Regions from separate parts of the Paenibacillus sp. 2TAB26 genome, predicted to be linked through region 2. Evidence: riboswitches for the same ligand, from Rfam matches in the RefSeq annotation. Region 2 holds a riboswitch; each other region holds the start of a gene.
The links. Region 2 has a riboswitch for cobalamin ahead of metE (5-methyltetrahydropteroyltriglutamate--homocysteine S-methyltransferase). Riboswitches for the same ligand answer to the same signal wherever they lie in the genome.

Region 1: linked by a shared signal. The riboswitch ahead of AB4Z50_RS04410 (DUF4430 domain-containing protein) and the one ahead of metE (5-methyltetrahydropteroyltriglutamate--homocysteine S-methyltransferase) in region 2 are both predicted to bind cobalamin.
Region 3: linked by a shared signal. The riboswitch ahead of AB4Z50_RS20960 (DUF4430 domain-containing protein) and the one ahead of metE (5-methyltetrahydropteroyltriglutamate--homocysteine S-methyltransferase) in region 2 are both predicted to bind cobalamin.

What each region holds. Positions count from the first base shown of each region.
Region 1 covers NZ_JBFRGC010000003.1:325,882-336,347, forward strand. Annotated here, with positions in the region: gene AB4Z50_RS04395 (carbohydrate ABC transporter permease) at 1-390, shown strand, start outside; gene AB4Z50_RS04400 (ABC transporter substrate-binding protein) at 691-2,058, shown strand; gene AB4Z50_RS04405 (methyl-accepting chemotaxis protein) at 2,318-4,303, shown strand; cobalamin riboswitch at 4,451-4,652, shown strand; gene AB4Z50_RS04410 (DUF4430 domain-containing protein) at 4,823-8,545, shown strand; gene AB4Z50_RS04415 (S-layer homology domain-containing protein) at 8,622-10,142, shown strand; gene AB4Z50_RS04420 (right-handed parallel beta-helix repeat-containing protein) at 10,363-10,466, shown strand, end outside.
Region 2 covers NZ_JBFRGC010000009.1:160,808-171,273, reverse strand. Annotated here, with positions in the region: gene AB4Z50_RS12045 (alpha-glucuronidase family glycosyl hydrolase) at 1-1,503, shown strand, start outside; gene AB4Z50_RS12040 (hypothetical protein) at 1,689-2,174, shown strand; gene AB4Z50_RS12035 (SDR family oxidoreductase) at 2,192-2,854, shown strand; gene AB4Z50_RS12030 (DUF2332 domain-containing protein) at 2,984-4,009, shown strand; gene AB4Z50_RS12025 (winged helix-turn-helix domain-containing protein) at 4,082-4,327, shown strand; gene AB4Z50_RS12020 (TVP38/TMEM64 family protein) at 4,404-5,012, shown strand; gene kduI (5-dehydro-4-deoxy-D-glucuronate isomerase) at 5,239-6,069, shown strand; gene AB4Z50_RS12010 (DeoR/GlpR family DNA-binding transcription regulator) at 6,095-6,889, shown strand; gene kduD (2-dehydro-3-deoxy-D-gluconate 5-dehydrogenase KduD) at 6,894-7,649, shown strand; cobalamin riboswitch at 7,794-7,987, shown strand; gene metE (5-methyltetrahydropteroyltriglutamate--homocysteine S-methyltransferase) at 8,137-10,443, shown strand.
Region 3 covers NZ_JBFRGC010000018.1:109,928-120,393, forward strand. Annotated here, with positions in the region: gene AB4Z50_RS20950 (ABC transporter ATP-binding protein) at 1-806, opposite strand, end outside; gene AB4Z50_RS20955 (energy-coupling factor transporter transmembrane component T) at 797-1,666, opposite strand; gene AB4Z50_RS20960 (DUF4430 domain-containing protein) at 1,659-2,432, opposite strand; cobalamin riboswitch at 2,609-2,809, opposite strand; gene AB4Z50_RS20965 (ABC transporter ATP-binding protein) at 2,824-3,489, opposite strand; gene AB4Z50_RS20970 (ABC transporter permease) at 3,486-5,141, opposite strand; gene AB4Z50_RS20975 (Fe(3+) ABC transporter substrate-binding protein) at 5,144-6,283, opposite strand; gene AB4Z50_RS20980 (ATP-binding protein) at 6,411-7,826, opposite strand; gene AB4Z50_RS20985 (response regulator transcription factor) at 7,823-8,500, opposite strand; gene AB4Z50_RS20990 (DHA2 family efflux MFS transporter permease subunit) at 8,645-10,087, opposite strand; gene AB4Z50_RS20995 (TetR/AcrR family transcriptional regulator) at 10,145-10,466, opposite strand, start outside.

The sequences.
Region 1 (10,466 bases), on a different contig from region 2:
TTTTTCAAAGCGCAGCCGCCAAGCTTGGAGGAAGCAGCGAAGCTGGACGGAGCTTCTACAGCGAGGCTGTTTTTCGGAATTATGCTGCCCCTTGCAAGGTCAGCATGCTTAGTCGTGTTTCTTTTCTCATTTATTTGGTACTGGAACATGTATTATGAGCCATCGATGTTTCTTACCAAAGGCTTCACGCCGCTGTCGATCCGCCTAGATATGCTGGAGGATGTGCTGAATCCGTCCTTACTCGGAAATACGCGAACCATCGTTAATCCGATTACGGAGAGCACCAAAATGGCCGCAGCCTTCCTTATCATTTTACCGCCGATCATCGTATTTATGTTCCTTCAGCGCTGGTTCGTTAGCGGCATTGAAAGAACGGGAATTGTTGAATAGTTCTTTGTCTGTGCTAAGGCGCAGCAGCTCTTTGGGGGGGTGATGTTTCGGCAAACAGCTGCTGGAACGGTTTCAACGTTATAAAGAATGCTAAACCGCAAAAAACGAGGGGAAGGCTTACGAAACTAAGCTTATGCTTACGAAGCCAGTTTTGCTCTACAAAACTAAGCCTATGCTTACGAAGCTAGTTTTGCTCTACAAAACTTAAAGCTTAAGCTTACGAAGCCAGTTTTGCTTCACAAAACTAAGCCTATGCTTACGAAGCTAGTTTTGCTCTACAAAACTTTAGGAGGCCAAAAAATGAAAAACAAAAGCGCTTTGACATGGATGTTGTGTATGGTCTTGTTATTTTCAGTCGTTCTCTCAGCTTGCTCCGGCAATGGAGAAAAGAAAACGACTAATACTCCTTCTAATAATACAGCGACAGATGCACCTACGGATGATGCAGCCAAACCGGCTACAGAGGAGAAGCATGAGCCTGTTACGATTAAACTCATTTCATGGTCCGATTCCTACACGGAATTATACAAAATGTTTAACGAAAAATATCCTTGGATCACAATTGAACAGGTTCCTGTAAACGGCAAACCAATTATGGAGATCATCGCTACTTTGGAAGCGGCAGGAACGCCAGCCGATTTAACTTGGATCGACAGTGATTTGATCTCGTTTGACCAAGCTGGCTTGGTTGAGGATTTGACTCCTTATATCGAGAAGGATATGACATTCCAAGATATTCAGCTGCCTCAAGGATTTTTTGATACGATGACGTATAAAGACAAAAAATTGGCTGTGCCATTCGTTGACGTACCGATGTGGATACTCGTCAATAAAGATTTGCTTGCTAAGCATGGTGTTGAAATGCCAGCAAATGATTGGACTTACGATGATTTCCGCGATGTAGCCAAAAAAATTACCGATCCAGAAGCAGGGGAATATGGCTTAACGACACAGCCAGAATTTCAAATGCGCGTTCTTAGCACAAAAGCAATTGCTGACGGACATGCTGCAAACATTCATTACTTAAATGAAGATTTGACACAAAGCTTGCTCAATACGCCAGATGTAATGAACGATGTTAGATGGCTTTCAGATTTTGTGTGGAAAGACGGCTCCATGCAGAGCAATGCGAAAGCTAAGGAACAAGGCGATGTATCGAGAGAATTTATTAACGGTAAAACGGGCTTTGCGATCGGCGGAGACTGGGTGCTTCCAGGCCTCAAAAAGGATGCAAAATTTGAATGGGATGTTTTGCCTTTCCCAAGAGGAAAAGTAAGCCAACCAGGTTATAGTATTTATGGTCCGCTTTCACTGCTCAGCGGTTCCAAGCATAAAGAAGAAGCTTTCCTATGGATCAGCTTCCAATTCTCCAAAGAAGCGCAAAAATGGAAGATTGACCAAGGAGCAAATGCTTCGGTCATCGATCCTGAATTGACCGCTTATTATGATGAAACGCCAATGTGGGAAGGCAAAAACAAGGAAGCTGTTAAAATTGCAAAGGAAAATGCAAAAATACAGCCGGGCGTAACCGTTCCTGCTTGGTCTGAATACAACTGGAACAATATTTTGAATGAAATTATTTTTGATGGAGCAGATATTAATAAACTGATTCCAGAAACGGAAAAATGGAATAAGCGGACGCTAGAGGTTCGTGAATCATTGAAATAATCGGAGTCTACCTTTAGTAGGCTAATCTCGAAATCACCCTATGTCGCTTAGTTTGCGGCAATAGGGTGATTTTTTTGTATTAATAAGGTATGTGGATAGCCTAAGTTTAGTAATTCATAAACTTAGTCATATAAAATAATTAATAATTTCAATATAAATATGTATTATTTAAGAAGTTTCAATCTAATTGGTTTAATTTACATAACATTTTAGTTAAACTGGTTTAATATAGATAAATTAACAGTGGGGGTTATCAAAAATGAAGATGGGATTACGCTCGTTGACGAATAAATTTATGCTAGTCATGGCCGCCGCATTAGTCATAATCGTTAGTGTGATTCTCATGTATGAATGGAAATCTACTCGTATAGCTGTCGAGCAGCAGCTTCTGGACAAGGGTCGCACGATGGTTTTATCGCTAGCTCGAACACTTGAGAATGTTACGGAGCAAGATTTTAAAACAGGTGTTGTGCTGGAGGATGGAACGAAATGGGACGGAAACAAGCTTAAAGAGGACTTTTTCAACGATACATTGACTGTAAATCCTGAAAGTGAGAAAGTGGCTGAAAAAAGGCTAAAAGACTCATCCTATGCGGGAAAAGAATCGGTTTTGTACAATGGAGAGTCTATTCCGCTATCTCAATATGAACTGAAATATGATAGTGCCTATGACCGCTATACGGATTACCGCTGGCAAGGCATAATGGATAGTTTTCTGACCGAGGAAAATGTTATTTTTGCTATTGCAGGCGCTTATTCAGAAAATCCGAATTTTGCGGGCTATATCCCAACACATAATAGCATTTACAGCCCTATGGGAGAAGAATCAAAAGATACTTGGGGAGACGAGGGACTTCTTAGTCAAAACTACCGGGCCAATCGGATTTTTAACGACAAAACAGGCTACAATGCCGCTACGAACACGAAGACGGATGATGTCCTCCTGCAAAAATATAATAGACTCATAGACGGGAAAACGGTAGAAACGTGGGATATTTCCTATCCCTTAATTATCGATGGCAAACATTGGGGGGGCGTACGTGTTGCATTGTCAAAAGAAAAGGCAGATGCGCTCATTGCTTCAGAAAGAACGATGGTTGTCATGCAATTTGGCGGCCTGATGGCTGTTGTTTTGGTTGTTTTGTTTCTGCTATCACAATTTATGGTAGGACGTAAGCTTCGTAATATTGTTCATGCAGCAATTAATCTTAATTCTAGCGAAGCGGATCTTACCTATCGTATAGAAAATAAAGGAAATGATGAAATTGCTCGCTTAGGCGAAGAAATCAATCATTTCATTGCCCATATGCAAGGCTTAATGCGGACGATTCGGAACAATGCCGCATCCGTATCGGATTTTGCAGGTCGATTGGGTGTAGGCTCGCAGCAAAGCCGAGAGCTCTCCTCACAGCTTGCTTCCTCTGTGAATGAGATGGCAGTTGGCGCGGAAAATCAAGCGGACGGGGCAGTTGAGGCAGCAAGGTCTATGGAGGAAATGGCGACGAGCGTAGGAAGGATTGCTCATTCCTCGAGCCAAATGTCGGAAGCGTCGAACGATATGCTGCAAGCAGCGGAGCTGGGCCATGAAAAATCGGATCATGCGGTTGGTCAAATGGAGCGGCTTGGCGCGGCAACGGCTTCAATATCAAGAGTGATCGGGCAGCTTAATGAGCGCTCATCCGAAATCCAAGAGATGGCAGGCACGATTGCTGCTATTGCAAATCAGACGAATTTACTCGCTCTAAACGCTGCTATAGAAGCGGCACATGCAGGAGAGTATGGCCGTGGATTTGCAGTAGTATCAAGTGAAGTGAGAAAGCTGGCTGAACAGGCTTCGGCTCATGCGGGCCATATCGAAGAAACGATTAATGAGGTGCTAGCCTTGACTGCCGATGCTGTTGGCGCGGTCACTGCAGGAGAGCAAGAAATGGAACAAGGATTACTCATCGTTCAGGAGCTGAAGGTATCTTTTGACACGATATGGAAGGAATCCCGACTTGTAGCCTCACAAATTGAAGACGTATCTGCTTCAACGGAGGAGATGGCAGCAGGCAGCGAGGAAGTGAGCGCTTCCGTTGAATCGATGGCGCAAGTCGCCAAGGATACTTCAACTCATGCTGCGCAATCGGCAGCAGACACTGAGCGGCAAAATCAGCTCGCAGCTGAAACGCAGCAGCTTGCTTCATCTGTAAATGAGCTTTCGGAGGAGCTTCAGCGCTCGATTAAGAGATTCAAAATTGAGTAATTTGTAACTGAAGTAGATTTATGATGAAATACGAGTCATAGTCACAATAAATTGAATAGAGAATTGTACAAGTTGAAAAAAAACGGTCAGAACCTTTGTCTAATCCTTTCAAATTTGATACAATTCACAAAACAAGCACTTACAATTTCATAGAATAGCTAATATGGTGCTGCCGTGAATCTATCATTCACAAGCAGCTTAATAGGGAAGTTCGGTCAAAATCCGACGCGGTCCCGCCACTGTATCGCGGAGCAGACGATCATGTTGTCCACTGTCATATCATGACGGGAAGGAGATCGTCTAAGCAATGAAGCGAAGCCAGGAGACCTGCCATAGGAGCGCTCTATATTTCTCACGAGGATGGGAGGGAGATGTTTATTCGTGCTTTTGCAATAGGTGGATTCCTATGCTTCCATGCGCACGTGTTTATCCAAACATCTTTCCACAAACGGAAAGATGTTTTTTTGTTGCCAAAAATGATTAAAGGGAGAGAAAACATTGCTTAATTTAAAAAGATTTATGAAAAAGAGTTTACCTGCAATTTTAAGTTTTGTATTGGTGTTTACTTTATTTGCACCACAAGTAGGTAAAGCAGCAGATCATTCTGCGAATGCTTCATTGAATGAGATGATTGATAAGACGGTTGAGTATTATAAAAACAAGAAAAAGCCTTTGACATCGTGGGTGGAAATTGTAGCGCTTTGGGGCGCTGGCGTAAATTTGAACGACGGCGACTGGCAGCTTCCAAGCTGGGAGAAACAGGAGCCTACAAATCCGGTACTAAAACCGGATAATGGAGGAACTGAGCATATCCGTTACATATTCGGACTGCTTGCTATGGGCGAAGATCCTGCTCATGCGTGGGAAACAGATCGTAATCTGTATGCCGAGCTGGCATCGCAGCAAGATGCAGCCACAGGAGCAATTGGTTCAACAAACAAACATATGTGGGCAATGCTTGCCCTTGATACTGGCGAAAAGCTAGGCAGCAACGTTGGAAAATGGGATGCAGCTGCTAAGAAAAAAGCAGTAGATTTTTTACTAAGCAAGCAACTGGCTGATGGCGGCTTTGCTTACTTCGGAACGAAGTCTGATCCAGATATGTCAGGGATGGGCCTGTTAGCACTTGGAAATTATCAGGATGACAGCGCTGTTCAAGCGGCAATTGAAAGAGTGAAAAGTTATTTACAAACGATAAAGCTAAACCAAGAACATATTATGTTTAGCGACAATAACTCGAATAGTCTATCCACTGTAGTGACCGGAATAACGGCTATTGGCGAGGATATTTTGTCTGATGTCTGGACAGCGAATGGTAAAACGGTACTTGATTCTTTCTCTTTATTCCAGCTTCAGGATGGATCATTTAAATACCTTCTTAGCGGCGGATCTAATGGAATGGCGACTGAGCAGGCGCTAATTGCCCTGCTTGATATTAAATATCAGAAAACGGTATGGCATCGATTAGAGGAAATTAAACAACCTATTTCTGTTAATATGAGTGTTGATGGCGTTACGGGTTCTGTTTATGGCAAGCAACCGGTAAACTTCACTCAAATTAAAAGGCCAACAGTGTTGGATGCGTTTAAGACTGCTTTGGATAATGCCTCACCAGCAATTTCCTACAATATTGTAGACAGCAGTTATGGCCCTTATATTAAAGGGGTTGCAGGACAAAATGCGGGCACCTTTGGCGGCTGGGATGGCTGGGTGTATACAGTCAACGGTATAGCTCCGAACGTAGGTGCAGGCTCTTACAAGCTTAAAGCTAACGACGAGGTTCGTTTCTTCTATAGCCGTTATGCAGATATTACAACTGGAACAACGCTTGTAAATGGCGCAACTAATCCATCAGTTGATGTAAAGCTTGTTGGAGATGAGTTCAACAGCAACGCGCTAGTGAAGAACAATTGGAAAATTAACTCTGACGTATCGGGACTGACGATTGAGTCGATCGTGAAAGAAAGCGATCAAAAGATTAAAATTCAATTGTCAGGCAAAGCTACAGAAAAAGCAGTTACCATCCAAGCACTGGGAGCAGCTTTAGTTGGTAAAAAAGACAGCACTACAATTACGCTGCGGGTTCCTGTAACCGCTAAGCTGCAGGTAGATGGCCGTTCCAGTTCGATTTATAGCAAACAAGCAGTGACGGTGAAAAACACGGTTAAGCCAGTCACTGCATTGGAAGTGCTAAAACAAGCACTCAATCAAGCAGATCCTAAAATTAGCTATAAAATTGATGACAGCAGCTACGGACAGTATGTTTCTGCCATAAACGGAGAAGCAGCGGGTACATTTGGCGGTTATGATGGCTGGATGTATGAAGTGAATGGCATTGCTCCAATGGTTGGAGCAGGTGAATACGAGCTTAAAGAAAACGATGAGGTTCGTTTCTATTACAGCAGATGGCCGGCTATTTCTTCGGGTTCGAAGATTGCCAATGGTGCTGTAGATCCATCGATTGAAGTAAAACTTGTAGGCGATGAGTTCACTAATCAAGCAACGGACATTAAAAACTGGTCAATTGATCCAGGAAATACAGGTCTTCAAGTTAATACCTTTACGCGAGATGGAAATAAAATAACGATTTCGTTAACTGGAACTGCAACTGGCGGCGCGATTACGATTAAAGCACTTGGGGCTGCTTTTGTTGGCGGACAAGATAGTGAAGATCTAATCTCAATTGCCGTACCACGTGTTGTTGGGGATACAACGGATCAAAGCTTTGCCATCAACAAGAACGAGAAAGAGGTTGTAGTTGGCGCAGCAAGCGGTGGTCAAGTAACAAACAATGTAACCCTTACATTTGAAACAACAGCATTGCCAAAAGTAACAGCGACACGCGGTACTACAGTACTTGAAATTCCAGCTGCTACAGTGGTGACAACAACGACATGGGATAAAGCACTAGCTCTCCCAAAAAATCTAAGCATCGATGAAAGTGGTCTGGCTTCCAAGCTGGATACCGTACTATCAGCTGACAGCAAGAAAGTGGAATCCATAGCCGTTCGCATTCAAGTTGGCGGTTCTGCAAAAATTCAATTTAATCAGCATGTATCCATCACGCTGAAGGGTCAAGGCGACAAGGAAGCTGGTTTCATTGATCAAGCAGGTGTATTCACGCCAATTAAGAAATACGCAGATTCATCCGTTCGTACGGATGAGGTTTATGCTTACAAAAAAAATAACGATTTAGTTATTCAAACGAAACATTTTACACAATTTCTTGCTTACAAAACTGCTGCTGTAACCAATCCTGGCGGTAGCGATGGCGGTACTGCTCCAATTGTTCAGAAGGTTACACTGTCCGTTGAGAAACGTTCGATAAACGAAGGCGATTTCGTTGCACCAATTACGGTAACTATACAAGATGGAGATACTGCTTTTACTGCACTGAAACGTGCACTTGAAGATAAAAGTATAGCAATTGATTACTCTGGTTCAGGCTCAAGCACTTATGTAAAATCGATTGGCGGTCTTGCTGAATTCGATAAAGGCAAGGAAAGCGGCTGGATGTACTCCGTTAACGGCGTTTTCCCTAAAATTAGTGCGGGTTCCTATACTTTGAAAAATGGAGACGTGCTGCGCTGGCAGTATACGAAGGATCTAGGTAAAGATCTTGGCGCTCCAACAGAGCCAGGTGAATCAGGTGGAATAGGCGGAGTAGGCGGTGGCGATAAGCCAGAGCAGCCTAATGCGACGAAATACTCAGATGAATCAAAAATTGCAAGCTGGGCTTTGGAAGCAGTAAACAAAGCAACTGCACTAGGCTTCATGCAAGGAACAAGTACGAGCAATGCAACATTCGAGCCTAAACGTAATTTGACACGTGCTGAATTTGCAGCGCTAATGGTTAAGTACTCCGGAGCTGACCCTATTATGGAGGATTCCGGCTTTAAGGATGTTAACAGTGGGGCATGGTATTATGGTTATGTTAAAGCAGCCAAAGAAAAAGGATTGATGTCAGGTGTAACTGAAACTTCTTTTGCACCGAACCAACCGATTACAAGACAAGAAATGGCTGCCGTTTTAGTTAGACTTAAAGGTCTTGCTGATGAGAATGCGCCACAAGCAGCAATTAAGGACCGTGACGCTGTTGCAGCGTGGGCTGTTCCTTATGTAAATGTAGCGTACCAAAAAGGTCTGATGACAGGAGATAACGGCAAGTTTAATCCACAAGCTCTTGTTACACGTGAGATGGCAGCTGTTACGATCATCCGACTTCATGAATTGAAATCATAATTTACTAAGCTGTCTCGTAGGCTATTGCAATAGCTGCGGGACAGCTATTTTCTTGAAAGGAGAGTGTGGATTCAGGATGAACAAAAAATCCGTATCACTTAAATCGTTATTATTGTTGGTTATATACGCATTAATGCTTTCTTGCGTCAGTACGGCTCTGCTGCCTATGCAGCGCGCGGCAGCGGCAGAAACGATGGCGGTAGAGAATGAAATGACATCAGCTGCGAAACAAATCTTAAGCAGCGGTACCATTAGCGATTGGGAAGCGATTGCCTTATATCGTTCTGGTCATGCGGTGCCAGCAAGCTATTTGAGCGGGCTGACTTCTTATTTAAAAGAGAACAAAGGTGAATTCCGCAAAGTAACTGACCTTGAAAGAATGGCTATTGCGATTAGAGCGGCAGGTGAAGATGCAGCCTCCTTCGCTGGCTACAATCTCATTCAAAGCATCTACAATCATTCGAGAATGACGAATCAAGGCACAAATGGCGTGATTTTTGCATTGATTGCTTTGGATAGCGGCAATTATGAGGTGCCAGCAAGTGCCTTATGGACACGTGCGAAGTTAATAGACTGGCTGCTCAGCCAGCAAAATACTAGTGGAGCATTCCCACTATCGGAGAAATCCGAGGATAATTTAGATATAACCGCCATGGCGATTAGCGCACTCGCTCCTTACCAAGAACAAGTAAAAGTGAAAAGTGCAATCGACAAAGCTGTAAAATGGCTGTCTTCTGAACAGCAAGTAAATGGCGGCTTTAACGCGTTTGGAGACGACAACAGTGAGAGTGTAGCTCAAGCTATTATTGCTTTGGCAGCTGTAGGAATTAGTCCAATGGAATCCAGCTTTATGAAAAAGAACGGGAATCTCCTAACGAGCTTATTAAGGTTCCAGCTTGCGGATGGTAGTTTTGCACATGCACTCGGTCAGCCATCAAATGAGATGGCAACGGAGCAAGCGTTGATGGCGTTAGCCGCGTACAACCGCTATAGCAAGCAAAAGCCGGCGTTGTTCAACATTTCGGCGGATACAGAATTGACGGGCAGCAAGCCGCAATTTGTAGACAATAACCTCATTTCCGTATGGGCCTATGATGCTGTTTATAGCGTGTTCGAAGCCAAAGTTATGGTAGGGGTAAGCGGTTCGGAGCTTCGCTTTGATCCGAAGAAGCAGATGACAAGAGCTGAATTCGCAACCTTGCTCATCAATCTATTGGAGGAAGCCCCTGCTAATGAAGCAGCAAAAGTGTTCAAGGATATTCAGCCTGGCGCATGGTATTACGGAACCATTATGCGTGCCAAGGAACTGGGCATCATTCAAGGGATTACAATAGACTCGTTCAAACCGAACCAAGCGGTAACAAGACAAGAAATGGCGATCATGATTGCCAAAGCTTTCAAGCTTAAGGGCAGCACAGATTCACTTCCTTTCAAAGACGAGAGCAGCATTCATGAAAGTGCAAAAGCATACGTCAATGCCGTATATGTGAATGGCTTGATGCAGGGCTCGAACGGCAGCTTTAATCCAAAAGCGGTCGTTACGAGAGAAATGGCAGCCGTAGTAGCAGATAAACTGCTGGAATTGCCGGCAGCCTAAATTCAGAAGAAGCGAAATGAAAGAGCAAGCTGCTCTTTTGTTTCGCTTCTTTTTTTGCATCTTACTACATAGGAAGGAAGCCCCTTTTTTCACTAAACGAACCAAATTCAGGATTTTGTTCTTTATAAAGAATATTGGTAGTGGTATATTTAAGAGGTTGAAAGGAGGAGCACTTATTTCTTGCAATCAGATGATTTGAACCGCAAATAGGAGGCTTAAAGTGAATATATTAAAGCTAGTCATGTCACTAATGCTCGGATTACAGCTATTGCTAATACCTAATCAGGCTTCGGCAGAAGCGTCGGATTCCAAAGACTATTATCT
Region 2 (10,466 bases):
CGAATAAACGATTATGCGAGAATGCTCGCATCCGTTGGCCTCAATGCGATTTCTATCAATAATGTGAATGTTCATGAGATTGAAACGATGTTCATCACAGAGGAAAAGCTTCCTGTTGTTGCGGTTATTGCAGACATTTTCCGCAGGTACGGAATTACGCTGTTTCTGAGCGTTAACTTTGCTGCCCCTCTGCAAACCGGAGGTCTGGCCACTGCAGATCCGCTGGATGCTGGTGTGCAGCAGTGGTGGAAGGAAACGGCTGAACGGATCTACGCGTTTATTCCTGACTTCGGTGGTTTCGTCGTGAAGGCAGATTCTGAGCATCGGCCGGGGCCATTTGCTTATGGACGTGACCATGCAGATGGAGCGAATATGCTGGCTGAAGCACTGGAAGCTCACGATGGCATCGTCATTTGGCGCTGCTTCGTTTATGACTGCATGCAGGATTGGCGTGATCGGAAGATCGATCGAGCACGTGCTGCATTTGACCATTTTAAACCGCTCGATGGTCGTTTTCGGAGTAATGTCATTCTACAAATTAAGAATGGACCGATGGACTTTCAGGTTCGCGAGCCCGTATCCCCATTGTTTGGCGCGATGAAGAAAACGAACCAGATGATGGAGTTCCAGATCACTCAAGAATATACCGGCCAACAGAAGCATCTTTGCTATCTCGTCCCGCAGTGGAAGCAGGTAATGGATTTCGATACCTATGCGGAAGGTGCATCGACTGAAGTTAAGCGAGTGGTGGATGGCACATTGTACGGTATGAAATATAGCGGAATTGCAGCGGTGAGCAATATTGGGAATGAAGAGAGCTGGACAGGGCATATTCTCGCACAAGCCAATCTTTACGGATATGGCCGGCTGGTGTGGAACCCGGCTTTAACAGCCGAGGAGATTTCGCACGAGTGGATAGCCGCAACGTTTGGCAATGATGCTGAGATAGCTTTAGCAATCGGTGACATGCTGATGAAGTCGTGGCTGTTATATGAAAGCTATACGGCACCGCTTGGCGTAGGCTGGATGATCACGCCTAACCATCATTTTGGTCCGGATGTCGATGGCTACGAGTATTCAAGATGGGGAACCTACCATTTTGCAGATCGTGACGGTATCGGCGTTGACCGGACGCAGGCGAGTGGAACAGGATATACCGCACAGTATAATGAACCAAACCGTTCGCAGTATGATAGTTTGGACACTTGTCCAGACGAGCTGCTGTTATTTTTCCATCATGTGCCTTATACCCATGTACTCCATTCTGGCAAGACGGTCATTCAGCATATCTACGATACCCATTTTGCGGGTGCGGAGGAAGCAGATCAGATGCTGCGGGATTGGGCAGGTTTGGCGGGCAAAATCGATGAAGCAAGGTTTGCGCATGTCGCTGAGCGCTTGACCTTTCAAGCTGCTCATGCCAAGCATTGGCGCGACGTGATCAATACGTATTTCTACCGCAAATCGGGCATTGCCGATGCGGCTGGTCGGAAAATATTTTAATGGGTTTGCATGCGAGGTGGAGATTTGTCCACCTCGTTTTTTGTTAGGACAAGCACAATATTCAGTCCGCTGCCGCGTTGGTAGAGGGCTGTTTTTGTCTATAGATAAAACCTTTACAAATGAGGAAAGCTTTGCAATCATAAAGTAATGGGATTTTATTGGAAATTGCGATGAGGAGTGAAGCTATGAAAGTCATGAGAGGATTTGATTGGTTAGCTATTGCAATGAACTTAAGCGTAATATCTGCATTTGTTGTATTGTTAAGCGCTTGCAGCAATACAGTTAAAGTCGAGCATATCGAGGCATTTAGCATAGAAATTTTTTCAGAGAAAAACAAAGATGGCTTTTATGAACAAACAGGCTTTAAGAAGGTGAACTCTATTACTGCTTTTGCAGAAAATAAAAATTATTTAAGCTCTGACATCAAAATGGTCGTGGATTATTATGATCTGGATGGAAATTATGTTAAATCAGAAATCGTACATACGAAATTCAGCAAGTCTCATATCACGATGGTTGAAGATGGAGATAATCGAAAAAAAGAGCTTGAGGAGCCATCAACCATTATCATACCTGATGACAATTTACAAAATTTTCGATCCAGTGCCCTATCAGACGACGAGAAAAAGCAGATTAAACAGCATGTATTAAATCTAATAGATAGATTATAAGTACAGGATAAACGAATATGCATGCTTTTGATGAAACGGAAGGCAATGGGGGAGAGAAGGATTGGCCTGAGCAGCTGCGTAAGGAACTAGAAGACTTAGGCGTGAGGGCAAGTCATATGGAAGCGGATTTTGCCGATGTGGAAACTCCTGCCCTTATAATGGAACAGGTAGAAAGGTCGTTAGGCCACGCGACTATTTTAATTAACAACGCCACCTATTGCGTACCTTCCAATTATAAAAGCTTGGATATAAATATATTGGACCAACATTATGCTGTGAATAACCGCGGGCCGATATTGTTAAGCACAGAGTTTGCGAGCAGATTTGAGAAAAACCAAATAAAAGGGACATCGGGCAGAATTATTTTTATGGTTTCAAAAGGGCCTGATCCGAATAATTTGGCTTACATAGCAACAAAAGGCGCATTGATTGGGCTTATCGAGCCGCTATCTGTAGGGTTGGCTCCGCTTCAAATTACAGTAAATGGATTTGATCCAGGTCCCACCGATTCTGGCTGGATGGATGAGCAGATGAAGGCTGGCTTTTTGCCAATGTTCCCTATGGGACGCATCGGTTTGCCGGAGGATGCAGCTAAAGCAATCAGCTTCTTGGCGAGTGACGAATCACAGTGGATAACCGGGCAAGTTATAAAATCTGAAGGCGGTTTTTTAGGTAAATAGCTGATTTTGTCCTTTATCATCCTACGTACACGTGATAAAAGAAATCTATATAGTTTATAAAATCATTGAAATATAATTTATCGATAGCCATGATACAATGCCGTTAAGTGGGAAAATGGAGGGATGGCATTGTTGAACAAACCTATTTTGACTGAGCAATTTATGGTGTTCGCGACGAGGGAATGCAAAGGCTCAAGCCGTTTGTATGAACAGCTATCATTAGCCATTGCAGATGATGATGAAATGCTTCAGATGGCTTCTTATTGCAGAGAAGGCCAGCCAGTTCCCAATCTTTTTTTTGCTGCGGTTCAGTACTTGCTGGACAAAGAGAGCAGCCACGAACTGCAAAAGTTTTACGGCAGCATAGTTAACGATCCGAGAGATGCGGCGGAGGCATTCCCTTTTTTTAAACACTTTTGCCTTCAGCATAAAAACGAAATTGTTCAACTGCTCCAAAGCAAGCTTGTACAAACGAATGAGGTTAGACGCTGTGCTTACTTGTATCCTGCTTTTTGTTATATGTATCAAAAAACGAACAAACCATTAGCAATCATTGAAATCGGCACAAGTGCGGGGCTACAGCTTTTTTGGGATAAGTATAGTTATCAATACAACAATAGTGAAACCTATGGAAATATAGATGCTGAACTGGTACTGCACTCGGAAGTTCGTGGAGACATTGCCTTGCATCTCCTAAAACAAAGTCCGCCAGTGATTGCAAGGATAGGAATAGATTTGCACGTTAATAATCTGGAAGAGGAAGACGATTATCTTTGGTTAAAGTCGTTGATTTGGCCTGAGCATAATGAGCGGATTGTGAATTTTGACAAAGCAGCTTCTTTATTAAAAGGGCAGCAGATGGAGTTGTTTCAGGGGAATGGCGTGAAACGACTTGCTGAAATGGTTGCTAAAATAACGGAGGATTGTGTTATTGGTGTGTTTCACACCCATGTAGCCAACCAAATGACTCATGACGACAAAGTTGAATTAACAGACAGCATTAGGAGAATAGGGCAACAAAGAGATATATTTCACCTCTACAATAATATGTGGGACCCAAATCTTCATCTTGATTATTATTTGGAGGGCAAGGTGCAATCGAAAACGTTAGCGGAAACAGATGGTCATGGCCGTTGGTTTCGGTGGATGCTTTGATCCTACCTCGTTCATTGTGGATTTAACGAAAGAGCATAATTTCAGCGCGCAGGGATAGAGGTCGAGAGATTTATGGAATGGGATGCGGGTGCTTACACCGTTGCATGGAAAGCACAAAAGATTGTACTGCTTCCGAAGGAATATGCGCTGCTGCATTTCATGCACAGCCATGCAGGGCAAACGCTGTCGCGCGAACAACTGCTAGACAACGTCTGGCCAATGGAGGCGCCGGTAGATCGTACAGTAGATGATCACATTTACCGGCTGCGGCGCAAGTTGAAAATATCCCGAACACTTCGTTGTCATTCCAAAACTTAAATTTGACACAATGCATTGCTCGTATTTATCTTCAATAATGATAAGCTGGAGATATCTACTATTCAGGGGTACAACAATGCTCAAAAAAACAGGTTTAGCTGCTTTGTATGGCAGTATTGCTTTTCTTATTTATCGTTATGGCGATGTGATTTTGACGTGGTTTCAGCAAGCGGATAATGTGCCGCTCGTCGTCATTATGGCAACGCTCGTCGCACTATTTCCTGTCATCCCGTATCCCGTAATCGGCGGGCTCATTGGTGCTGCTCTTGGCCCAGTGTTAGGCGCGGCAGTGACTTGGACGGGCTCAGCGGCAGCATCCATTGTGATGTTTCTGTTTATCCGCTATGGCTATCAAGAGTGGGGGAAGAAATTTCTCTACCGTTATCCAAGCATCGGAAAACTAACGGTGATGTTTGAGCAGAATGCTTTTCTGACGATTATGTTTGCTCGGCTCATTCCGTTCATTCCATCCATTGCAGTTAATATGTACTCGGCGTTAAGCCGTGTTTCCTTTACCGTTTATGCGATCGCCTCATCGATTGGCAAAATTCCAGCGATGCTGTTGTTCGCCACGATCGGTGATACGCTTATGACGGATCCAAGAAACGTATTTGTTACCGTCTTAGTATACGGCATGTTTATGGCGGTATCTCTTTATGTTTATCGAAAGTGGAAGCTTCAGTAGATTTCCTCAAAAACAACAAACGGCCTCTTCGCAAATGATGCGCGCGAAGGTCGTTTTTTTGTTGTACAATCTTCTCGAAAATAAAATGTTCCTTGTAATCCAAAATGTTTAAAATGTTCTTTTTATGTTCGTAAATGTGTGTTATTATAAAAACGAACAATAACAAACATTAGCGTAGCTTGCGAGGCGAGTCAAACGCAAATAACTTTTAGGAGGCTTTTATCCAATGGAAGTACGCCATACTACTAATCCTACTGATGTGAAGCAATATGATACGGAACGTCTGCGCAGCGAGTTTTTGATCGAAAGCTTGTTTGAGCAAGATCAATTAAAAATGACATATACGCATTATGACAGAATGGTTGTAGGCGGAGCATTGCCTGTGAACGAGACGCTTGAGCTGGAGGATGCTGCAACGCTAAAAACCGAATATTTCTTGGAGCGCCGCGAGGTTGGCTTCTTGAATATTGGCGGACCTGCTTCGATTTCCGTTGATGGGGAAGTATACGAGCTGAATAAGCTCGACGTGCTTTATGTTGGCAAGGGCAAACGTCAGGTGCTGCTGTCAAGTGTAGATAAAGCAAACCCTGCGAAGCTTTATTTCTGTTCCGCGCTTGCGCATGCTGAAATTGCAACACGCAAGATGACGATGGAGGAAGCGAATCCGACTCATCTTGGTTCGCAGGAGACTTCCAATGAACGTATTCTTTATAAATATATCCACGCAGACGGCATCCAAAGCTGCCAGCTTATGCTTGGTGTAACGAGCTTGAAAACGGGAAGCGTCTGGAATACGATGCCTTCTCATGTCCATGACCGCCGCATGGAAGCATACTTGTACTTCGACATGAATGATGATGCTCGCGTATTCCATATGATGGGCGAGCCTTCGCAGACGAGACATCTTGTTGTTGCCAATGACCAAGCGATTCTTTCACCGCCATGGTCGATCCACTCAGGAGTGGGCACAAGCAATTATACATTCTGCTGGTCGATGGCTGGAGAGAACTACACATTTACAGATATGGACGCCGTACCTGCAAGCGAGCTAAAATAGAAACATTCGCTACAGGGGGTGCACTATGCTTGCTGCCGAACGGCATCGTAAGATTATAGATAAATTGGAGCAGCTTGGCGCGGTTAAAGTTTCCGAGCTAAGCGAGCTGTTTCAAGTCACGGAGAAAACGGTTCGTGAAGATTTAGAGAAGCTAGAAGAGAAGGGATTGCTGAAACGGACTCATGGCGGAGCTGTGCCCCAGCATAGAGGCGAAGACAGCCTTTATCCGCTGCAATTCCCAAACAGCAAGCATCAGCGGGAGAAGGCGGCGATTGCGGAGCTTGCTCTTTCCTGCATCGAGCCTAATGATATTATTGCGCTTGATGCTGGCAGTACTACGCTCGAAATGGCAAAGCGTCTGCCCAATATCCCGGTTACGGTACTTACGAACGATCTGCTTATCATTCGGGAGTTGACTGCGAAGGACCAAGTAAGGCTTGTTATTCCCGGGGGCTACCGGCATAACAATTTGCTTATCGGCGCAGAATCGCAGGAATGGATTAAACGACTGAATGTACACAAGCTGTTTCTTTCCACAACCGGCATTCATATGGAATATGGGCTTACCATATTCACAGAAGAATTGACGAAGCTGAAGAAACTGTATATGGAAAATGCCAAGGTCGTCTACTGCCTTGCCGATCATAACAAATTCGATAAGGGTGCACTAATAACGTTTGCCGGTTTGCATGAAATTGACTATATCATCACAGACGAAGGTATAGATGCGGACGTTGCGGCGAGGTATGAGTCACAAAATATAAAAATGATGAAAGCAGCGCTTTCGGAAAATGGGAAGCGTACTAAAGGTAGGAGCTGAGCCGATGAGTTTGTTTGATTTGACGGGTAAAACAGCTGTCGTCACAGGTGCAGGGCGCGGGCTTGGAGAAGCGATTGCGCTTGGATTAGCACGAGCGGGTGCGGATATCGCGCTTGTCACGAACCAAACGCCTGCTGACAAAACGGCAGCAGCGATAAGAGAGCTTGGACGCAAAGCGATTACAATTCAGACTGATATTGCTGACCGAACGAAGCTTGCTGGAATTGTTGATCGTACAGTTGAAGAACTGGGACGCATCGATATTTTGGTCAACAACGCGGGTATCATTCGCCGCACGCCAGCTGCAGAGCATAGCTACGAGGACTGGCAGGATGTACTCGATGTTAACTTGAATTCTGTATTTCTCCTTTCCCAGCTGGCTGGGAAACATATGATTGAACAGGGCTCAGGGAAAATTATTAACATTGCGTCGATGTTAACCTTCCAAGGCGGAATTAATGTTCCAGGTTATACGTCCAGCAAACATGCCGTTGCCGGTCTTACCAAAGCGCTTGCCAGCGAATGGGCAGCTAAAGGCTTGCAGGTAAATGCGATAGCCCCAGGCTACATGAGTACAGACAACACCGAAGCGCTTCGCGAGGATCCTGTTCGCAGTGCTCAAATTTTGCAGCGCATACCAGCGGGACGCTGGGGTACATCGCAGGATTTGATTGGACCAGCGGTGTTCCTAGCCTCTTCAGCTTCTGATTATATGAACGGCCATATTTTGGCTGTTGATGGCGGTTGGCTGGTTAGGTAATTATATAAAAAACCAATAGGCTTTCCTTTTGCAGCGCAGGCTGCTTAGAGGAGAGTCTTTTTTTTGATATTATAATGATTTCCATTGTATGGTTATTATTTTGCGTGTATAGTTATTCGTGATCCTAAAAAAAGAGATCAACAACTGAAATAAGTGGAAATAGGTGCTCTTGCTGTATAGCTTGAGCTTAAAAGGGAAGTCCGGTGCAAAACCGACGCGGTCCCGCCACTGTAACAGAGGAGTCTAAGCGCTAACGCCACTGACCTTAAAAGGTTGGGAAGGCAAGCTTACGATGATGATTCTGGAGCCAGGAGACCTGCCTATTTGAACGACACTGATTTTACCTACGGGAGATAGGGAGGTGTTAAGACAGAACCGCTGTTTATTAAAACGCCGGGCGTCTTTACCTTTGCTTCTTTAAGGTAACGACGCTCTTTTTTGTGCTTTTATTTCATAATAATTACACTTATTAGGAGGAAATATGAACGTGAGCAAACTGCAAAACAGTGTACTTGGATATCCGCGTATCGGCGAAAATAGGGAATGGAAAAAAGCGCTTGAAGCTTTTTGGAAAGGTGATTTGGACGAAACGGTATTCCTTCAAACCCTTGAAAGTATTCGTCTTAACAACCTGAAGCTGCAAAAGGATAAAGGAATTTCTTTAATCCCTGTTAATGATTTTACGTTGTATGATCAAATGCTGGATACTGCAGCGATGTTTGGCCTTGTGCCAGAGCGTTTTTCCTACGAAGGAGGTCCTGTTCCCATTCAGACCTACTACGCTATGGCGAGAGGGACACAGGAAGCACAAGCCTGCGAGATGACCAAATGGTTTAATACCAACTATCACTATATCGTGCCAGAACTTGCGGGTGCTGCACCGATACTGACGGAAAACCGTCCGCTGATTGCATACCGCGAAGCCAAAGAAAAGCTTGGCATTGAAGGTAAACCTGTCATTATCGGTCTATACACCTTCCTCAAGCTGTCGAAGGGCTACGATGCCAAGCAGCTTCCGCAGCTCATTGAGCAGTTTATACCGCTTTATGCTCAGCTGCTTAAGGAGCTTGAGCAAGAAGGCGTACAATGGGTGCAAATCGATGAGCCAATTCTTGTTACCTCTATTTCTGAGGAAGAGATGCAATGGGTTGAATCGATTTATGCAAGGCTGAACCAAGCAGCACCAGCGCTTAACATAATGCTTCAAACGTATTTTGAAGCGGTTGAGCATTATGAAGCTGTAGTTGCTCTGCCGGTACAAGCGATCGGTTTGGATTTCGTTCATGGTTTGGAGCAAAACTTGAAGTCGCTTGAGCAATTTGGTTATCCGAAGGATAAGCTCGCTGGTATCGGACTTGTAGACGGACGCAACATTTGGCGCTCAGACTATAAGCAAAAGCTCGAATTGCTGCAAAAGCTTTCCGCATACATTCCAGCTGAGCGCACGATCATTCAATCGTCATGCAGCCTGCTGCATGTGCCGGTAACGGCAAAAAACGAAACCAATCTGCCAGTAGAGCTGCGTGAGGCGCTTGCATTCGCGGAAGAAAAGCTGGATGAAATCGTGTGGCTAAGTGAAACAGCGACAGTAAATGAGGCGGACATCTCAGAACTTCGCAAGCTTGAGCTTAAGCTTAACGGCGAGCGGATTCATCATTTATCCATTTCTCCTGCCCGCAATCGTCAAGCTGCTGATGCAGCAGCGGTTGCGGCGCATCCTTCAACGAGGCAGAAGCCATTTGTGGAGAGACAAAAGCTGCAGCAGCAAAAGTGGAATTTGCCGTTCCTTCCAACAACAACAATCGGCAGCTTCCCGCAAACGCTGGATGTACGCCAAGCAAGGCAAAAATGGAGAAAAAACGAGCTCAGCTCGCAGGACTACGCTTCCTTTATCAACGATAAAATTAAAAATTGGATTGAAATCCAAGAAGAGCTTAACATTGACGTCCTCGTTCACGGTGAATTTGAGCGGACGGATATGGTCGAATTTTTCGGAGAGAAGCTGGATGGGTTCGCATTTACAAAAGGCGGCTGGGTTCAATCGTATGGTTCCCGCTGCGTAAAGCCGCCTGTCATTTATGGCGATGTTGTATTTACTGAGCCAATGACAGTAACCGAAAGCGTGTATGCGCAGTCGCTGACAAGCCATCCGGTAAAAGGGATGCTGACGGGTCCGATTACGATATTGAACTGGTCATTTGTCCGCAACGATATCACACGCGAGCAGGTCGCATACCAAATTGCGCTTGCACTCTCAGAGGAAGTAAAGGCGCTTGAGAGCGCAGGTATAGAGATGATCCAGGTTGATGAGCCAGCTTTGCGAGAAGGCTTGCCGCTTAAACGCAGTGATTGGGATGCCTATTTAAAATGGGGCGTGCATGCCTTCCGTCTATCGACTTCAGCTGTGCGTGACACCACACAAATTCATACACATATGTGTTATTGTGAGTTCCATGATATTATCGATTCCATCCTTGCGCTGGATGCAGATGTCATCTCCATTGAAACCTCGCGCAGCCATGGCGAGCTGATTCATAGCTTTGAGGAGAACACCTATGACCAAGGCATCGGCTTAGGCGTTTACGATATTCACAGCCCGCGTGTACCTTCAGTGGAAGAAATGGTCAGCATGATTGAGCGCGCCATTAAAGTGCTCGATCCTACGCTCTTCTGGATTAATCCGGACTGCGGCTTGAAAACACGCGGAATGGAAGAAACGGTTGCTTCACTGCGCAACATGATGCTGGCTACTTACCAAGTCAGAGAGCAACGTGCTGCATTAGCGAAGGTTTAATCCCTAAATACAATAAGACAGTC
Region 3 (10,466 bases), on a different contig from region 2:
AGCGGAATTTGATTTGCTTCTGGTAGGCTGCCAGCCTTCTGGGCAGATAGAAACAGCTTCGTAACGGAAGGCAGGTATGGCATTTCTTTCTGCGCTGCATCAACACCAACGAGCCGGCATAGCTCTCTCGGCGGCGCGTCGTATTTCACTTTGCCTTCCTCCAGCAGAATGATTCGATCTGCAAGTGGAATAACATCCTCCAGCCGATGCTCGCTTATAATAACCGTCATCGACATTTCCTGATTCAGCCGATAAATAAACTGCAGAAAATCTCGCGCCGCTACCGGATCAAGCTGAGAGGTGGGCTCATCTAATAGAAGCAGCTTTGGCTGCAGCAGCAATACTGAAGCAAGATTGATCAGCTGCTTCTGTCCCCCCGATATTTCATGAACGGATTTGTTAATCAGCTCATCCAGCCCAAAGAAATGGCTCATTTCGGCTAGTCGTTTACGCATAACCGCTTGCCCATAGCCGACATTTTCCATGGAAAAAGCCAGCTCATGCCATACCTGATCCATCACAATTTGATTTTCAGGGTTTTGAAACACCATGCCGATCTGTTCAGCCGCCTCGACCGCAGGCAGTTCCTCTAGCAATACACGATTATACTTAATGGTGCCTGAGCGTTTCCCCGTAGGCTGCGTTTCTTTTTTCAAGTGCCGAAGCAGCGTCGTTTTGCCGCAGCCGGATGCCCCACAAAGGACGACAAAATCGCCTGGCTTGATATTTAAAGTAATGTTATCGAGTGCTGCAACCGTTGATTCCGGATAATGGAACGTCAATTGATCAACCTGAATTACTTCCATGACCTTCTCTCCATTTCTTCAAGTACGACTGGTGTTAACAGAAAGGCGCAATAGCAAGCGTATGCAATGCCTTCCCCCCTATGAAACTGCATTGTTTCCAGACGCGGGTAAATAGTAAGCACACCAAAACCTTGCATCCAGCCCCAAATGCATACTAGTGCCATTGCTCCAAGAAACAATAGAACATACCAATCTCTACGATCCATACGATAGATGACATAAGAGCTTCGTTTAGCTGCGCCATACCCTCTAGCTTTCATAGAATCAGCGGTCTGAAGCGCCTCCTCCAAGGACCAGGTCAACAGCACACGAACGAGCAGCATGCCATCCTTGCTCCGTTTTTTCAAGCTGCCTTCGAGAATCGAAACCCCTTTTATTCGTTGAACCGTAGTAATTTGATCCAGTCTCCGCAAGAAAAGCGGTACGAACCGAATCGACATCGAGGTTAGCAGTGCAGTTCGCGGAGCGACTCGTGAAAATAAATACATCCATTTCTCCGTCGTAACAATCTGCTGAAACGATACAAAGGCTAGTAAAATGCACAATAAAGAGAGCATCATCGTCACACCATATAAAATAGCTTCCAACGTGATCGGCTGATCCATAAAATAAAATAAAATATGCCGCCCGCGATGAGAAAACAGCGGGTTAAGAACAGCAACTAAACCGCCCATTAGAACATAATAAGGAAGCAGCTTAAGCAGCCGCTTCCCTTCGCCATGAATGACAATAATTACCGTAATCGCAGCAAGTGACGTCAATAAGAAAACAGGATGAAATAAGAGCATGCCGAATGTAATGACTCCTGCATAATAACTGAAGCTCGTAACCGGATGTACCGAACCGAACGCACTATTCATCGAATTTTGCTCCTATATCCTCGCCAAGATCAGTTGTGTACAACCATTCAATAACATCACCTTCATTAACCTTGTAAACCCCGGCGCCCTTGTTAGGAAACTCACCGTTTACTCGGTACATCCAGCCGCTCTTCGCACCCAGATCGAATTCGTAAATATTATCGATGCCTTCGATATAAGCACCGCCTTTAACACCTCTGTATTCCATTTGTATTTTGTTTTTTCTCGTAATTTTCTTCAATACATCTAGAACGGTATCGTCCTTCTTGAACTCTACGGCAGTTGGTGCAAGCACCGTTCCCGTATCTTTGTCCGCGACAATTGAAATCGTAACCGTCTGCACAGGATTCGGCGTTGCAACAGGTGTGACGGGCTTCGCAGTAGCCGCACTGTCTGTTTTGGTTGGTTTCGCAGAAGCAGTAGGCTTCGTTTTTGGATCATCCAGTTTTGGCTCATTTGACTGCTTCGGCTTCGGGGAAGGCGTTGCTTGCTTACCGCCAGCGTTGTCGGTTGCCTTCGCGTTATCTTGATCTTTATCTTCGCTAGGCAACTGCGTTGCCTCTGCCGTTTCTGATGCTGAAGTACTCGTTGGCTGCTCATCAGCGGCTTTCTCCGCTTCTTTTCCCACTTGTCCTTCGTTGCTGGTTTGCACTTGATTGGTATTGGAATTAACGCTTTGTGCCGGACTGGCACAGCCAGCTAATAAACCAATAAACAGCCATAGGATGATTAAGCTTGGTAACCATTTCTTGTAGATCTTTGCCATCGTCTCTTTTCTACTCCTTTTTGTCTCATTCACACAAACCTTAACAATAAAAAAAAGACCCCCTTCTATTAGGGGATCTGCATGTCGAATGTAAGAATAGCAACCGTATATAACTAAAATATATGATGCGTCCTGCAAAACGATTACGCCTCCACATTCTTTACCCCCGAAGAATGAGAAACAAAATAAAAAAGGCAGGTTTCCTGGCTCGTGCGTCAACGCGATTCTCACACCTTCCCATCCTTGAATCGGACAGTGGCATTTGCAGAGAATCACTCTTCACATACAGTGGCGGGACCGCGCCGGCATTGAACCGGACTTCCCTATTAAGCAAACAAAAGCATGCTTTTGTTTGCACCTTCTCTATTCAATTATGCGATTATTTAATCAATCATATCGGGATTGCTGGGGTTTGTCTATACGGGATTTGAATGATTCGATCGCAAATAGCAGCTGCATCCTCTTGATCATGGGTGACGAACATACACGTAATTTGGGCTTTGTGAAGCAATCGCTTCAGCTCTTCCCGAATGCTTTGCTTTAAGTGTGAATCCAAACTACTAAATGGCTCATCCATCAACAGCATCAAGGGAGACGGGGCAAGCGCACGAGCAAAAGCAACACGCTGCTGCTGACCGCCGCTAAGCTCATGCGGATAACGCTTGACGAAATCATTTAACTGTATCAGCTCCAGCATTTCATCCAGCCGTTTGAATCTATCTTTTCTTGATAATCGATGTAAACCAAATAATATATTTTGACCGACAGTCAGATGAGGAAACAACGCATAATCCTGAAACACCATGCCTATGCCGCGCTGCTCAGGCTGAATAAACTGCTGATCATCTACTAAAACCCTGCCGCCAGCGGCAATACGTCCCGAGGCAGGAATCTCAAGCCCGGCAATAATCCGCAGCAGCGTGCTTTTCCCGCAACCGCTTTGACCAAGCACTCCAACAACTTCACCCTTCTGCATTTGCATCGTAAAGTTTTCTAATACACTCTTTTTCCCATTATCATAGCTAAAAGAAACGTTAGTCAGCTCAAAAAAGTTCATCTGGATTTCTTCTCTCCCAACCAATGATAAACAAAAACAGTTGCCATTCCCACCGTGATTATGAATAAAGACGGTACCGAAGCTTGATGAATTTGCTCATCGCTTGCATATTGATAGGCTTTTGTCGCTAGCGTCTCAAAATTAAACGGGCGCAGCAGCAGCGTCAGCGGCAGCTCCTTCATAATTTCCATAAAGGTAAGCAGGAAGCCTGCTAATATGGAGCCTTTTATTAAAGGCAAGTCAACTTTGAAGAAGGTAGCAGTCATACCGATGCCGAGCGTTCTGGAAGCTTCAGAATAACGATTGCCTATTTTATCAAATCCCGCTTCCACCGCATTAAATCCTACACCAAGGAAGCGGATTACATAGGCGAAAACAAGCATCACGAGCGACATGCTGAGCACGAGCTTGCTCGATCCAAAACCTAACCATGAATAGACGCCGCTTAATTGATGGTCTAGGGAAATAAACAAAGCAAGCACGCCAATGGACAAAACAGCACCCGGGATAGAGTAGCCCATTAAAATTAGCTTTGTTGCTGCAAGCGACAAAAGCGATCGATTCAGGCTCCGGCTTACATTGGCGACAATAACAGCAAGCAGCATTAACACGGTAATCGCAACAAGGGAAACCAAAAGCGTGTTTGAGACGAGCTGCGCAAATTTGCTGTTCAATACATCTTGATATGTCCATGTCGCCCAAACGAGGAGCTGAACTACTGGAATAGCGAACGAAAAGGCAAATATAACCGTGCTCACAAAAATAGCAGCAGCTGACCCTAAATAGGATAACTTCCTTCGTTTAAGCGGATTGAGCTTGCTTGTCGCGGAATGATACATTTTTCGCCTGCGAAGCAGTCTCTCCATAATAAACAAACCAATAATAGCGCTCATTAGGAGTGCAGATAATCTCAGGGCAGAATCAACGTCATACATACCAAACCATGTTTTGAAAATCGTTGCAGTAAACGAAGCAATGCCAAAATGTTTTGTTACTCCAAAATCATTCAATACCTCAAATGCGACGAGGCTGGCTCCGCCGATAATTGCAGCCTGCGACAAAGGCAATACGATTCGGAAAAAGATATGAAGCTGCCCTTTGCCGAGCAATCTTGCGTTTTCTATGAAAGCTGCGCTTTGCTTCTCCATAAAGGTTTTGGTCATCAAATAAATGTAAGGAAATAAAAACATTGAAAATATGAAAATAGCGCCTTTCATGGACAATATATCAAAATAAGCTTGGTTAGAGGTTACGCCGAGCGTATTTCGCATAAAAACTTGTATGCTGCCCGTATAGCTCAGCATAGAACCGTAAGTATAAGCTGCAATATATGGTGGAATAGCCAGTGGCAGCAAAAATGCAAAGTGAAAGAACTTCCGCATCGGGAAATCATAGGCTGCAACAAGCCATGCAAGCGACACGCCGATGATAACGGAGAAAAACACCGATCCTACTACAAGATATAAAGATTGAACGACAGATTCAAACAGCATATACTCTTTGATTTGCTGCCAGTTTTCATTCGGTTTGTCAAACAAACCGAAAAAAATATAAAGAGACGGAATAAAGGCCATGATGGCCCCTATTACGCTCAATATAACCCAGCCGTTCAATATTCTCTTTAAATTTCGCAAAGAGATGGAAGCCATCATTTTTATTTCCAACCTGCCTTAGCCAGAAGCTCGACTGCTTTTTTGTTATGATCGCCCAGCTTGGAGAAATCCAGCTTCTGTGTTTTAAAGTCACCCCAGCCCTTTAACAACTCAGGCTTTTCTGCAGCAGCATTTACAGGAAATTCGAAGCTTCCTTGCGTTAACAGTGTTTGCCCATCCTTGCCTGTCATGAATTCGATCAGTTTAACAGCGTTATCTTTATTCTTAGCATGCTTAGTAAGGCCTACACCGCTGATGTTAAGATGTGTGCCTGTCGTTTCTTGGTTCGGGAAGAATACGCCAATTTTCTCTGCAACCTTAACCTCTTCCGTATCCTTCGAATTCAACATTTGCCCAACGTAATAAGTGTTCATAATCGCAACATCACCTAGACCAGCAACGACCGCTTTCGCTTGGTCGCGATCTCCGCCTTCAGGATCACGAGCAAAGTTTGCTACAATCCCCTTCGCCCATTCTTCAGCCTTTTGCTCTCCATTTAGTTCGATGAATGAAGCAAGCAGCGACTGATTATAAAGACTGGCAGACGAGCGCGCCAATACTTTCCCTTTCCATGCGGCATTTGCAAGATCTTCATAGGTGGACAGCTGCTCCGGCTTTACACGATCTTTGGCATAAACGATAACGCGTGCACGGGTTGCAATGCCAACCCAATTGTTTTCGTTATCCCGCAGCTCTGCGGGTACATTACTATCAACCGTTGTGGATTGAATCGGTTGAAGCACTTCATTTTGCTTCGCATAATTTAGAACGCCGCCATCTACTGTAATGAACAGATCTGCTTCTGAGCTTTCTCCTTCTCGCTTCAAACGTTCAACGAGCTCTTCTGCTGTACCTTTAATTTCATTGACTTTAATGCCTGTTTCTTTCGTAAAGGCATCAAACAACTGGCTGTCAACATCATAGTGTCTTGCTGTAAACACGTTTACGACTTGCTCTTTGTTGTTATTCTTACTCGTATCATTACTTCCACCAGCTGCTTCAGTCGTTACTGGGCTCGCCTCTGGCGATGGCGAAGAAGCATTCGTCTTATCGTTTCCTGCATTATTCGCTCCACAACCTGCTAATACGAGCACTGTTAGCATCGTTAACAATACGACACTTACGATATAATTCTTTTTCATCTTTGTCATACCTCTCGTTCCCACTTTTAATTTGATAATGAAAATCATTACCACCAATTCAACAGTTCCTATTGTAACCTACTAAAATGAGAAAATGCTGTGAAAATAAAAAAAAGCTACCCGACATTCATTTTCGGGTAACTCGTTTAAAAACAGCTGAAACGGTGGTACCTTGATGAAGTTTACTTTCAATGAGCAAACTACCGTCATATCGTTGCACCAAACGGTTCGCAATCGCCAGCCCGAGTCCATGACCGCCGCTTGTGCCGCTCCTCGAACGGTCTGCGCGGTAAAAACGATTCATAACGAGCGGTAAGTCCTGATCAGATATGCCAACGCCAAAATCTGTGACTTGAATGACAGCATCCGTTTCTCCTAGCAAGCAGCAAAGCTCTATTCTTCGGCTTTCTCCCGAATAGTTGACTGCATTATCAAGTAAGATGAGCATAATTTGCTCCAAATGCTGCTCAGACACAAATAGATCTACGTCTGACAAATGACTCAAATCAGCATGAAAAGTGAACTCCGGATGAAGCACCTCTATATTTCTAATAAGCTGTTCCATGTTCTGCTTCGAATGGCTGCTCATCTCATTCCCGTAAGCGGGCTCTTTCTCCGCACGAGACAATGCGAGCAGCTCCTGTACAAGTCCTTTCAGCCGAGCTATTTCCTGCGACGAAGCTTGCAAAGACTCTTCCAGAACTGCAGGGTCATCCTTTCCCCAGCGCTGCAGCAGTGCGAGATGCCCTTCAATGATGGCAATTGGTGTTCTTAGCTCATGAGAAGCATCCTCTACAAATTGTTTCTGTTGCCCGAACGAGCGCTCAAGCTGATCCATCATTTCATTAAACAGCTTCATGAGCGTTGCAATTTCATCATTTTTATTTTCGTTTAGCTGAACCCTTTCTTGTAAGCCTTTCTGCTTTACGCCGGTCATGGCAACATTCATCGCTTGAAGCGGCTTAAGCAGCTGACGCGCCAGCAATCCTCCGCCGATGCCGCTTATAACAATGGCACCGACACAGCAAATTAACATAATTCGAAAAAAAGCTGAACTAAGCTTCTCAAAATCCTCGATGTTTTTCACAATTTCGATTGTTCCGTTAAACGAGAAGATCGTTAAAGGGCTCCGCATAAGCAGCAGGTTTTGGTCAAGGAACCACGACCCTTTGGCAGCTAAACTCGAAGATGGATAAGCATCTAACCACTGCTCTGTTAGATTATCAGAGACAATCATAATCGGTGCTCCATCTTCATCAAGCACGCGTATTAGCTGATTTTTACCATTTACTTTTTCAAGAAAGCTTCGTATTGAATTCAACTCCGATTGCTCGAAAGTGAACTCCTTTTCCAATAAATAGTTCAATATTTCCCGCATGTCTTCCTGTGTGTTCGTCTCTGCTTGTTTATTCATCCACTTCTCTACAAACATATATTGAACGGCATTGTATGCAGCAAATAAAAGAAATAACAGCAGCGCCGACCATAATGTCAGCTTCCACTTGATCGGTATTCGTGAGAAACTTACGCGCAAATTATTCATTTTTTCATCACATACCCAATACCGCGCAGCGTTTGAATGCAGCTCGTTCCTCCGGGGACATCAATCTTATTGCGCAAATATCTCACATATACATCAACAACATTCGTATCGACAGCCGCATCGTAACCCCATACGGTATCAAGCAGCGTTTCCCGTGAGAAGACACGGTTCGGATTTTGCATGAAAGCAAGCAGCAATCCGTATTCCCGCTTAGTCAACTCTATGATTTGTTCGCCTCTGCTAACGATTCTAGCGTCTAAATCTACAGTTAACTCACCAGAAGACAAAATAGAACGATGATCAGATGCAATCATATCCTGTCGCCTAAATACAACGCGTAGACGTGCAAGCAGCTCTTCAATCGCAAACGGTTTCGGGATATAATCGTCCGCCCCGCTGTCAAGGCCAGATACTCGGTCTGTAACGCTGTCCCTCGCTGTCAGCATAAGAATAGGTGTTGCTTTTGATTCCCGAATACGCCTGCAAACCTCAAGTCCGTCCATGCCAGGCAGCATTAGATCCAATAAAATAACATCCCATTCTTCTCGCAAGGCGCGCTCTAGACCACTATTGCCATCATAAGAAACAACTGTCTCAAACGACTCATGACGCAGTTCAAGCTCAATAAAAAGCGCTAAATTTCTTTCATCCTCAATAAGTAAAATCTTTTTCATGGATTGACCCGCCTTTAGTATTGCAAATGCTTGTCTACAGCATATTTTCAATCATTGTAATTGATAATTGTTCTCACAGTCAATCGTTCTATCAAAAAAGAGACAGTCCATGTTCCCATAGACTGTCTCTAGTATTCAAATCTATTAATGCTGTTTGCTCACATGAACCCGTTTAATGAAGAAAGCAACGATCAAACCGATAATGGCAACAATCATAGCGAAAATAAATGCGTTCTGAATTCCTGCTGTCAACGCAAGCGGAGCATTGGCCGGATCTGTAGGATCAGCCACATCCTTCATAAAGCCTGTCATTCCTGCGGTCATAATACTTACTGCAACTGCGGTACCGATAGCGCCAGCGACCTGCTGCAGTGTATTCATAATCGCCGTACCATCCGGGTACAACTCGCGTGGCAGCTGGTTTAGACCGTTTGTTTGTGCAGGCATCCATACCATCGAAATACCGATCATCAAGCATGAATGAAGGACAATAATTAATGTAATGGTTGATGCTGTCGTTATGCCTGAGAAGAACCATAGCGCAGCGGCAACGATGACAAGACCTGGAATAACAAGCCACTTAGGACCAAACTTATCGAACAGGCTGCCCATAATGGGAGACATAATTCCGTTAATAAGTCCACCTGGCAGCATAATAAGGCCAGCTGTCAGTGCACTAAGACCAAGTCCACTGATCAAATACATAGGCAGAACGAGCATAGAAGATAATATAACCATCATACAAATAAATACCATTAACGTTCCTACAACAAACATCGGATGCTTAAACGCCCGTAAATTCATCATCGGCTGCTTCATCGTCAATTGACGAACAGCGAAAATCGCAAGGGACAATATACCAACGATCATGGTCGCAATCACTTTTGTACTGCCCCAGCCGCCTTCACCTTCACCCGCACTGCTAAAGGCAAACACAATACCGCCGAACCCTAGCGTTGAGAATACGAGAGAAAAAATATCAATTTTCGGTTTTGTTATGGTAGAAACATTTTGCATATACATAATCCCGAATAATAGTGCAATGACTAGGAACGGAAGCGACAACCAGAAAATCCAGTGCCAGCTTAAGTTTTCAATCAAGAGTCCTGCAATCGTCGGGCCTACAGCAGGCGCAACCATAATAACAAGCCCAATTACACCCATTGCCGCTCCCCGCTTCTCAGCCGGGAAAATAATAAGAATTGTGTTAAACATAAGCGGCAGCAAAAGCGCCGTTCCAACTGCTTGGATAACACGCGCAGCCATAAGAACTTCAAAGCTTGGTGCGAGCGCCGCTACCAATGTTCCTAGTACGGAGAAACTAAGTGCTGCTATGAATAGCTGCCTTGTCGAGAACCATTGAAGCAGCAGCCCCGATACGGGAACCAATATGCCCAGCGTCAGCAAGTATCCCGTTGTCAACCACTGTACCGTTGGCGCCGTGATATCAAAGACGCGAATTAAATCGCTTAGTGCCACATTTAATGCCGTTTCACTAAACATTCCGATAAAGCCGCTTAATAATAATGAAATCATAATGGGGATTACTTTATATTTTTGCCCCGTATTTTGTTGCGATTCTGTCATTGTTGCTTGCAAGCCTTCCACTCTCCTATTATCTATCTAGCATTTATTCATGACTTCTCATAGAGAAGGACATTTATTAATGATATACGGCAAACATTTCGCTGCGGATAACAACGGCTGCTTGTCCCGATTCGTCAGCGTTAGAATAAGCGCACCTTCCAATAAGGAAACGGTGACGACGCCAACCTCAACTGCTCTAGTCTCTTCCATTCCAAGCTGAACCAGCCTCTCAGAAATCACGTTCTGCCATGCTGCAAATACACCTTGTCCAGCTGCTCTCAGCTTCTCGCTAATCGATGAGGTTTCGACTGCCATCCAGAAGCTAAACGGCATATAACCCGCATAATCAAACTTCTCTGCATCTTCGGCCATATCAAAT